DNA from 3 places in the Kitasatospora sp. NPDC086801 genome. Region 1 is predicted to be linked to each of the others. Evidence: riboswitches for the same ligand, from Rfam matches in the RefSeq annotation. Region 1 holds a riboswitch; each other region holds the start of a gene.
The links. A riboswitch is a leader RNA that binds a small molecule or an ion and turns the genes downstream of it on or off. The one in region 1 is predicted to bind cobalamin.
Positions count from the first base shown of each region.

Region 2: another riboswitch for cobalamin. It lies ahead of ACIPLC_RS26375 (HoxN/HupN/NixA family nickel/cobalt transporter); the one in region 1 lies ahead of ACIPLC_RS06560 (FecCD family ABC transporter permease).
Region 3: another riboswitch for cobalamin. It lies ahead of metE (5-methyltetrahydropteroyltriglutamate--homocysteine S-methyltransferase); the one in region 1 lies ahead of ACIPLC_RS06560 (FecCD family ABC transporter permease).

Region 1 is NZ_JBIVAX010000003.1:317,589-320,851, reverse strand. It holds gene ACIPLC_RS06565 (ABC transporter ATP-binding protein) at 1-496, opposite strand, end outside; gene ACIPLC_RS06560 (FecCD family ABC transporter permease) at 496-1,578, opposite strand; cobalamin riboswitch at 1,668-1,806, opposite strand; gene sodN (superoxide dismutase, Ni) at 1,894-2,289, opposite strand; gene sodX (nickel-type superoxide dismutase maturation protease) at 2,606-2,977, shown strand; gene ACIPLC_RS06545 (CGNR zinc finger domain-containing protein) at 2,974-3,263, opposite strand, start outside.
Region 2 is NZ_JBIVAX010000029.1:80,417-83,679, reverse strand. It holds gene rpsN (30S ribosomal protein S14) at 1-25, opposite strand, end outside; gene rpmB (50S ribosomal protein L28) at 25-261, opposite strand; gene rpmG (50S ribosomal protein L33) at 387-551, shown strand; gene ACIPLC_RS26375 (HoxN/HupN/NixA family nickel/cobalt transporter) at 666-1,778, opposite strand; cobalamin riboswitch at 1,810-2,024, opposite strand; gene ACIPLC_RS26370 (ArsR/SmtB family transcription factor) at 2,106-2,489, shown strand; gene ACIPLC_RS26365 (Fpg/Nei family DNA glycosylase) at 2,602-3,263, opposite strand, start outside.
Region 3 is NZ_JBIVAX010000036.1:46,132-49,394, forward strand. It holds gene metE (5-methyltetrahydropteroyltriglutamate--homocysteine S-methyltransferase) at 1-1,404, opposite strand, end outside; cobalamin riboswitch at 1,569-1,791, opposite strand; gene ACIPLC_RS29075 (serine hydrolase domain-containing protein) at 2,072-3,263, shown strand, end outside.

The sequences.
Region 1 (3,263 bases):
TGGGCTCGTCCAGCACCAGCAGCCGGGGTTCCTGGACCAGCGCGCGGGCGATCAGCACCCGCTGCTTCTCGCCGCCGGACAGGCTCAGGAAGCCCCGCCCGGCCAGCTGCTCGGCGCCGACCTTGCGCAGCGCCTCCGTACAGCGCGCGTGGTCGCCCCGGCTCGGTCCGCCCAGTCCGCGCCGGTGCGGGAGCCGGCCCATGGCGACCACCTCGGCCACCGTGAAGTCGAACTCGGCGGAGTGCTCCTGGGGCAGCGCGGCCACCCGCCGGGCGGCCTCGCGCGCGGTCAGCGCGTGCAGGTCCGCGCCGTCCAGCCGGACGGCCCCGGCAGCCGGCCGCAGCGCCCGGTAGACGCAGCGCAGCAGCGTCGACTTGCCGCTGCCGTTCGGCCCGACCAGCCCGACCACCTGCCCGGCGGCGGCGTCCAGGGCGACGTCGTGGACCAGCCGGGCGCCGGCCAGTTCGACCGAGACGGAGTCCAGGGAGAGATCCATCAGCGGCCTCCGAAGGAATAGCCGCGACGGCGCATCAGCAGCAGGAAACAGGGCACCCCGAGCACCGCGGTGACCACCCCGACCGGCAGTTCGGCGGGCGCCAGCAGGGTGCGCGAGACGATGTCCACCCAGACCAGCAGCAGCGCCCCGGCGAGCGGCGCGACCAGCAGCACCCGGCGGTGCCCGGCGCCGACCAGCATCCGGGCCAGGTGCGGCACCATCAGCCCGACGAAGCCGATCGCCCCGCTGACGGCCACCACCGTGCCGGTGACGGCGGCGGTCACCACGAACAGCTCGCGGCGCAGCCGGTCCGGGTCCACGCCCAGCGAGGCGGCCGTCTCGTCGCCCATGGCGAGCGCGTCCAGCCGGCCGGCGGCGCAGGCCAGGTACGCCAGGCCGGCCAGCACGGTGACGGCGGCGATCGGCACCGAGCCCCAGGTGGCGCCGCCGAGGCTGCCGAGCAGCCACATCATGGCGTCCCGGGCGGCCTCGCCGCGGGCGGCCGCGAAGACCATCAGCGCGGTGACGGCGGAGAAGCCGTAGGACAGCGCGGTGCCGGTGAGCACCAGCCGCAGCGGGGTGAGCCCGTAGGCCGTTCGCGCCGCGAGGTAGACCAGCACCATGGCGACCAGCGCGGAGCCGAACGCGGAGGCCGAGATCGCCCACATCCCGAGCGAGGCGAAGGCGCCGAGCAGCAGCACGGCGTTGGCGCCGACGGCCGCGCCGGAGGAGATGCCGAGCACGAAGGGGTCGGCCAGCGCGTTGCGCACCAGGGCCTGGACGGCGACCCCGGTGGCGGCCAGCCCGGCGCCGACCACGGAGGCCAGCACGGCGCGCGGCAGCCGGATCTCCCAGACGATCGCGTAGGCGGCGGCCTCGTCCGCCTCCAGCCGTCCGCCCGTCAGCCCGGCGGCCAGCAGCCGCAGGACGCGGGGCAGGCCGATCCCGGAGGCGCCCAGCGCCACGCCGCAGAGCAGGGAGAGCACCAGGGCGGCGGCCAGGCCGACGGCGAGCGGGACGGCGGGTATTCGACGGGCGGGCGGGCTCGTTGCGCCACTGCCCGCGGCTGCGGTGCTGCTCACGGTGCGCCTTGCCTCGGGCCGCGGGTGCGCGGGGGCGGCACCGGTCGGGCACGGGCCCGGGCGCCATCCCCTCGCAGTCCACGGCGAGTTGTCGGGAGTTCAGCGGCCGAGGGCGATCGGGCTGGCGCGGTTCTGGGGCCGCGCTCACCGTTGCGGGTCAGCGCCGGATTCACACCGGACTTCCCCCTCGGACGCCCTGGCAGCATAACAGCCACTCAGGCTAGGCAACCCTTACCGGATCGGATGGGGCGTGAACGCACGACCGCCCCCGTCCGGCGCTGCGGACGGGGGCGGTCGGGTGGCGACCTGTCAGGCTCAGGCCTTCTTGGTCTCCCAGAAGATCTTGTCGACCTCGGCGATCAGGTCCAGCAGGGCCTGGCCGGTGGCCGGGTCGGTGGACGCCTTGGCGGCCGAGGCGGCCTTCAGGGTGTCGTTGATCAGCTGGTGCAGCTGCGGGTACTTCTCGAAGTGCGGGGCCTTGAAGTAGTCGCTCCACAGCACCGAGATGTGGTGCTTGACGGCCTCGGCACGCTGCTCCTTGATGATCAGGGCGCGGGTGCGGAATGCCGGGTCCTCGTTGGCCTGGTACTTCTCCTGGGTGCCCTTGACCGACTCGGCCTCGATCCGGGCCTGCGCCGGGTCGTACACGCCGCAGGGCAGGTCACAGTGGGCGTGAGCGGTGGCGCGCGGTGCAAACAGACGAGAGAACATGGGAGTCCTTCCTTAGATCGTCTTCCCGCGCCCGAGATTACCCTTCCGTCCCCGGGGTTTCGCGATCGGGCGATGGGCCTAGGGCAAAAGACGGACCCGCAACCGGGGTAATCCGGACATCGAACGGATCGAACGGGGTGACGGTCCGTACGGCAGACTGGGACCGGGTGGTCCGGGAGGAGGAGTCGTGGCGCGGAGCACGGAACCGGCGGGCACGGAACCAGCGGGCACGGAACCGGTGGGCACGGAACCCCGGGGGCGGGGCCGGGGCGGCGGCGCGGTGCCGTTCGGGCTGGTCGACGTGGCGGGCCCGTCGATGGTCCCGACCCTGCGCGAGGGCGACCAACTGCTGGTGCGCTACGGCGCGCCGATCCGGCCCGGCGCGGTGGTGCTCTTCCGGCACCCCTTCCAGCAGGACCTGCTGGTGGTGAAGCGGGCCGCCGAGCGGCGCCAGCGGGGCTGGTGGCTGCTGTCCGACAACCGGCCGGTGGACAGCGACAGCCGCAGCTACGGCCCGGTGCCGGACGACCTGGTGCTCGGCCGGGTGCTGCTGCGGCTGCGCCCGCGCCCGGCCTGGCTGGCGCCGGGGCGGCGGCTGGAGCGGCTGCTGCTGACCACCGGCCAGGCCCGGGTGCCGGGCCTGGCCCGCCGCCTGGGCGTCTGGGCGGAGGAGCTCCAGGCGCCCTAGCCGGTGGCGCCGAGTGCCGCGGCCTCGGCCTCCTGGCGCTTGCGGGCCCGGTACGCGGCGACGTTGGCGCGGGTCGCGCAGCGGTCCGAGCAGTAGCGGCGGGAGCGGTTGGTCGAGGTGTCCAGGTAGGCGTTGCGGCAGGGTGCGGCCTGGCAGATGCCGAGCCGGTCGGCGCCCAGCTCGGTCAGGTGGACGGCCAGGCCCATGCAGGCGACCGCGCTGAAGTGGGCGGTGGCGGTCGGGGAGTTGTCGGCCAGGTGCAGGTGCCAGCGCGGCCGGCCGGCGT
Region 2 (3,263 bases), on a different contig from region 1:
TGGCGATCTTGCTCTGCTTGGCCATCAGACCTTCCCCCCTCGGGCGCGGATGCGGGCGACGGCGGCCTCGACGCCGATCGCGTCGATGGTGCGGATGCCCTTGGCACTGAGCGTGAGCCGGACGTACCGGCCCTCGCCGGGCAGCCAGTAGCGCTTGTGCTGGATGTTGGGGTCGAAGCGGCGGCGGGTGCGGCGGTGCGAGTGCGAGATCGCGTTGCCGAAGCCGGGCCGGCGGCCGGTGAGTTGGCAGTGGGCGGACATGGGTGCTCCCTGGTGTCCGGGAATGGGCGGGACGGAGCTCACGTTACACCAGATGAAAATGACTTCCATTTCGGTGTACGGTTTCGCCCCGGCCCCGAACACCCCGCCCACCCGGGAGGACACCCATGGCCCGCAGTGAACTGCGCCCCGTCGTCAAGCTCCGCTCCACCGCCGGCACCGGCCACACGTACGTGACCCGCAAGAACCGCCGCAACGACCCGGACCGGATGGTCCTGCGCAAGTACGACCCGGTCGCGCGCCGGCACGTCGACTTCCGCGAAGAGCGCTGAACCCCGCCCGCCCGACGACCGGCACCGACCCGCAGCGACGAAACGGCGCCTCCCCCCGGGATCCCGGGGGGAGGCGCCGTCGCTGCTCGCTGCCTTCGCTGATCGCAGCCGTCGCTACTCGGCGGCCGCCCAGCGCTTCTCCACCCGGGCCAGCTTCCAGTAGGCGATCGCCGCGGCCCAGACCACCACGAACAGCCCGGCGATCGCGTAGCCGACGTTGTCCAGCGAGATGCCCGCGATCCAGCCGGTGACCGGGTCGGTCAGGTCGAGCTTCTCGTGCAGCACGCCGACCAGTTCGATGGTGCCGATGACGAAGGCCACCGCGATCGACAGCCCGGTGATCGTCAGGTTGTAGTACACCTTCCGGACCGGGTTGGCGAAGGCCCACTGGTACGCGAAGTTCATGAACGTCCCGTCCAGCGTGTCGAACAGGCTCATCCCGGCCGCGAACAGCAGCGGCAGGCAGACGATCGCGTACCAGGGCAGCCCGGCCGCCGCGCCCGACCCGGCCATCACCATCAGGGTGACCTCGGTCGCGGTGTCGAAGCCCAGCCCCAGCACCATGCCCACCGGGAACATCTGCCCGGGCCGGGTGATCGACCGGGTCGCCCGGTTCAGCACCCGGGCCATGAAGCCCCGCGAGTCGAGGTGCTCCTCCAGCTGCGCCTCGTCGTACGACCCGGCCCGCATCGCCCGGAACACCTTGAGGATGCCGAGCAGCGCGGCCAGGTTGAGCGCGCCGATCAGGTAGAGGAACGCGCCGGAGGCCGTCGTGCCGACCATCCCGAGCCACTTGTGGGTGGTCGAGTCGTCGTCCATCAGCGTGCTGGCCAACTGCGCACCGCCCGCCACCAGGGCGGCCATCAGCACCACCATCGAGGAGTGCCCGAGGGCGAACCAGAAGCCGACCGAGACCGGGCGCTTGCCGTCCGCCATCAGCTTGCGGGTGGTGTTGTCGATCACCGCGATGTGGTCGGCGTCGAAGGCGTGCCGCATGCCGAGGGTGTACGCGGTGATCCCCAGGCCCACGCCGAAGACCTGGGTGCCGACCGCGTAGTTGTGGGGCGCGACCAGGAACACGAGCGTTCCGAAGGCCACCACGTGCATGGCCAGGATCACCCCCATCAGCCCGGCCGTGCGGATGGTGTCCTCGCGCTTCCAGCGGAACGTGGGCAGCACGGGCGGTGTCGCCGGCGCCTCGGCGGCGGCGGTTTCGGGCATGGTCATCTTCGGGTCACGCTCCAGCACCTCGTGGAAACACTTCGTGAGATGCCGTGGCCGGTCTCCTGGCTTACGGGGATCCCGTACCCGCCTTCCCAGGTGCGCGAGGCACCCAGTGGCGTCGTGGGTACGGACGTCTCTCCGTCGTCGACGATCACGACGGCCCGATCACAGTGGCGAGGGCCGCTCCGGACTGGGACCCCTGAGGATCCGTCACCGGTCTTCCCGAGCACCACGGCGGGGAACACCGTAGGGGCCAGGACCCACCCTTGCAAGGCTGCGCACCCGCGCAGGTGTCCAGGATCACAGGCCCCCTCCTGCAACAATGTGCGCATGCATCTCGTACCGGCCGACCGCGCGGGCCACCGCACCATCGACGGACACCGGGTCTGCGAGGCCATCGCCGCGATCGGCGACCCCGCGCATGTCCGCACCTGGGCCGAGCGGTTCTCCCTGCTCGCCGACCCCGGACGGCTCGCCCTCCTGCTCGCCCTCCACCGGGCCGGCCCGCTCGCCGTCACCGATCTCGCCGTCGCCACCGGCATGCGCGACCCCGCCGTGTCCCAGGCCCTGCGGCTGCTCCGCACCGCGGGCGTGGTCACCGGGGACAAGGACGGGCGCATCGTGCGCTACCGGCTCGTGGACGAGGCCCTGCGCCCCCTCCTCGACGCGTGCGCCGCCGCCGAACACCACGAGCCCAGCGCGGCAACCGGCTGACCGGCTCTCCCGGAGGACGGGCCCGGCCGGGTGTTCGTCGACGGCCGGAGGGCGTCAACCCCGTGGTGGCGGTGGGCGGTCGGCCGGTTGCCCGGCGAAGCGGCGAACCCGGTCAGGCCGCCTGGCAGGCGGGGCACCAGAACAGGTTGCGCGCGGCGTGCTGCTCGGTGCGGACGTCGGTGCCGCACACCAGGCAGGGCATCGCGGCCCGCCGGTAGACGTACACCTCGCCGCCGTGGTCGTCGACCCGCGGCGGGCGGCCCATCGCCTCGGGCGTGTGCTCGGGGCGGACGGTGTCGATCCGGCCCGCGCCGACGCCCTCGCGCATCAGGGCGGCCAGGTCGGCCCAGATCGCGTCCCATTCGCCCCGGGTGAGGTCGCGGCCGGCGCGGTGCGGGTCGATCCCGTGGCGGAACAGCACCTCGGCCCGGTAGACGTTGCCCACCCCCGCCAGCACCTTCTGGTCCATCAGCAGCGCGGCGACCGTCGTCCGGCTGGCCGATATCCGGCGCCAGGCGGCCTCCGGGTCGGCGTCGGCGCGCAGCGGGTCGGGGCCCAGCCGGGCGGCGACGGCGGCCTTCTCCGCGCCGGTGACCAGCGCGCAGGTGTTGGGGCCGCGCAGGTCGGCGTAGCCGTCGTCGTTGGCCAGCCGCAGCCGGACCAGGCCGACCGGCTCGGGCGCGGGGCCGGTGCCGAAGGTGAAGCCGCCGTAGAGGCCGAGGTGGACGTGCACCCAGGCGCCCTCCTCGAAGCCGAGGAACAGGTGCTTGCCGA
Region 3 (3,263 bases), on a different contig from region 1:
GTCGATCCGGCCCGCCGTGAGGTCGGCCCGCGCGATGCGCAGTTCGGAGGTCTGCGGGAACGAGCCGATCGTGGTGGTCGGCAGCAGCGGCAGGCCGAGCCGGGCGCGCTGGGCCTCGGCCCGCTGGGGGTAGGCCTGCGCCCGCCGGGCGTCGGCCCCGGTCACGGCGGCGGTACGGGCGCGGACGGCCGGGTCGTGGGTGATCGGCGACTTGGCGCGCGAGGCGAGGTCGGCGCGGTTGGCGGCGAGGTCGGCGGCGATCGCCCCGGTGCCCTCGCGCAGGCCCCGGGCCAGCAACGACGCCTCCCTCGCCTTCTGCTTGGCGAAGGCGAGCCAGCGCAGGATCTGCGGGTCGACGTCGCGTTCGGCGGCGGCGTCCAGCGGCACGTGCAGGAGGGAGCAGGACGGCGCGACGTCGACCCGCTCGGCGAGGCCGAGCAGGGTCGCCAGGGTGGCCAGCGACTTCTCCAGGTCGTTGATCCAGATGTTGCGGCCGTCGACCACCCCGGCGACCAGCCGCTTGCCGGGCAGCCCGCCGACGGCGGCCAGATCGTCCAGGTTCCCGACGGCCGGGCCGGTGAAGTCCAACGCCAGGCCCTCGACCGGGGCCTTGGCCAGCACCGGCAGGGCCTCGCCCAGACGGTCGAAGTAGCTCGCGACCAGCAGCTTCGGACGGTCGGGCAGGCCGCCCAGCTCACGGTAGGCGCGGGCGGCGGCGTTCAGTTCGGCCGGGGTGCGGTCCTGCACCAGGGCGGGCTCGTCCAGTTGGACCCACTGCGCCCCGGCCGCCTTCAGGTCCGCCAGCAGCTGCGCGTAGACGGGCAGCAGCCGGTCCAGCAGGGTGATCGGCTGGAAGTCCTCGGCGACACCGGGGGCCGGCTTGGCGAGCAGCAGGTAGGTCAGCGGGCCGACCAGGACCGGCCGGGCTTCGTGGCCGAGCGCCAGTGCCTCCCGGAATTCCCCGACGGCCTTGTCCGGGTTGGCCGTGAAGACGGTGTCCGGGCCGAGTTCGGGCACCAGGTAGTGGTAGTTGGTGTCGAACCACTTGGTCATCTCCAGCGGCGCGACCTCCTGGGTGCCGCGCGCCATCGCGAAGTAGCCGTCCAGCGCGTCCGCCTCGACGGCCGCCCGGTGGCGGGCCGGGATCGCGCCGACGGCGACCGTGGTGTCCAGCACGTGGTCGTAGAACGAGAAGTCGCCGGTGGGCACTTCCCGGACACCGGCCTCGGCGAGCTGCGCCCAGTTCTCCCGGCGCAGGCCGACCGCGGTGTCCCGCAGGGCGTCGGCGGTGACCGTGCCCTTCCAGTACCCCTCGATCGCCTTCTTCAGCTCCCGGCCCTGGCCCTGCCGGGGGTAGCCGTACACGGTGGCCCTGGTCGCCGCGGCTGCGGACTTCGCTGTCAAGGGACTCTCCTTCGCGAGTCTGTCTCCTCAAGTGCCCGGGGACGGGACGAGAGCGCGAAGGGATGACGAACCGGGCGGCGGCCGCCGTGGACGCGCGGGCCCGATCCGCCTGGTGTGTTCGCCGACCCGCCCTCGAGGTCACCGGGATGTCCGCACGCGGAACGGTCCGCGGGCGGGCAGCGGGCAGGTCTTCGGACTCGTGGGCGCACCGGGCCTGTTGGCGTCCGGTACCTACTGGCCGTCGCTTCCCAGACCCGATCCGGGCCCAGTGCGTATGACGGCGGTCGTTCCCACTCACCGCTGCGGGGCAGTCCCGGATTCCCACCGGGTTCCCTCTTGCGACGCCCTGCCTGGCGGACGGGGCGAACCAGCTGCGCCGTCAGCTTAGGGGCAAAACGCGCGGGCCGAAGCGGAAATCGCGGCAGCTGTTCGCATGGTGAGACGCCGTCGCCTGGCCCACGGCGATCGCCGTGCGGGACGCGGCCGGACGCGTACGAGCTTCGGCGGCCGCCCGAACGGGCCGGCGCCCCGCTCCCGGAGCCGCCCCGGGCCCGGGAGGCGGCTGTGAGCCGGATCACCGTTGAGGTTGACCTCGGGTCAGGGCGGAAGCTCCTCTCAGCGGCACGACGCCGACCCGGGCAGCACCGATGCGAAGGAGCACACCACCATGTCCCTCACCTCTTCCGGCCAGCACGGGAGCACCCTGCGGACCCCCGCGTACGGCGCCGAGTCGCCGACGGCCGCCGCCGCCGGGCAGGACCGCCCAGGGCTACAGCAGGCGATCGAGGAGATCGTCGACTCCGGTTTCGTCGGGGTGTCGCTGCGCGTGCACGACGAGCGGGGCGAGTGGGTCGGCAGCGCCGGGGCCGCCGAACTGGGCGGCGCCGCGAAGCCGCCGGCGAACGGGCACGTCCGGATCGGCAGCAACACCAAGACCTTCACCGCGACCCTGGTGCTGCACCTGGTGGCCGAGGGCAGGATCGGGCTGGACACCCCGGCGGCGGACCACCTGCCCGGGTTCGGGCTGGACGAGCGGATCACGGTGCGGATGCTGTTGCAGCACACCAGCGGGGTGTTCAACCACACCGGCGAGGTCTACGACGACGGGACGATCGTGCCGGGGATCGCCATCCCCTACAGCACCACCGGCAGGGAGTGGGTGGACGACCGCTTCAAGACCTACCGGCCGCAGGAGCTGGTACGGCTGGCGCTGTCCAAGCCGGCCCGGTTCGAACCGGGGGCCGGCTGGAGCTACTCCAACACCAACTACGTGCTGGCCAGGCTGCTGATCGAGAAGGTCACCGGCCGCCCGGTCGCCGAGGAGATGCGGCGGCTGATCCTGGGGCCGCTCGGGCTGTCGGGCACCGTGGCGCCGGACGCCTCGCCGGAGATCCCCGAGCCGCACGCCCACGCCTACTACCGGTACGAGGAGGCCGGCGAACGGAGGACCATCGACATCACCCGCCAGAACCCCTCCTGGATCTCCAGCGGCGGCGACATGATCTCGACCACCCGGGACCTCCACACCTTCATCTCCGCGCTGCTGGGCGGCAGGCTCCTGCCGGCCCCGCTGCTGGCCGAGATGTGCACCCCGCACCCGACGGGCATCCCGAACATGGACTACGGCCTGGGCGTGTTCGTGGTGAAGACGGACGGCGGCGGCACCGTCATCTCCCACAACGGCGCCGCCGTGGGCCACGCGGCGCTGATGTACAGCACACCCGACGGCAGCAAGACCCTGACCGCCGCGCTGAACTGCGTGGACGACGCCGATCTGTCCATCGGCGGGGCGTTCCAGGCGGCGATGCACCGGCTCGTCGACGAGGTGTTCTGCGGACGAGGTGTTCTGCGGCGGGCAG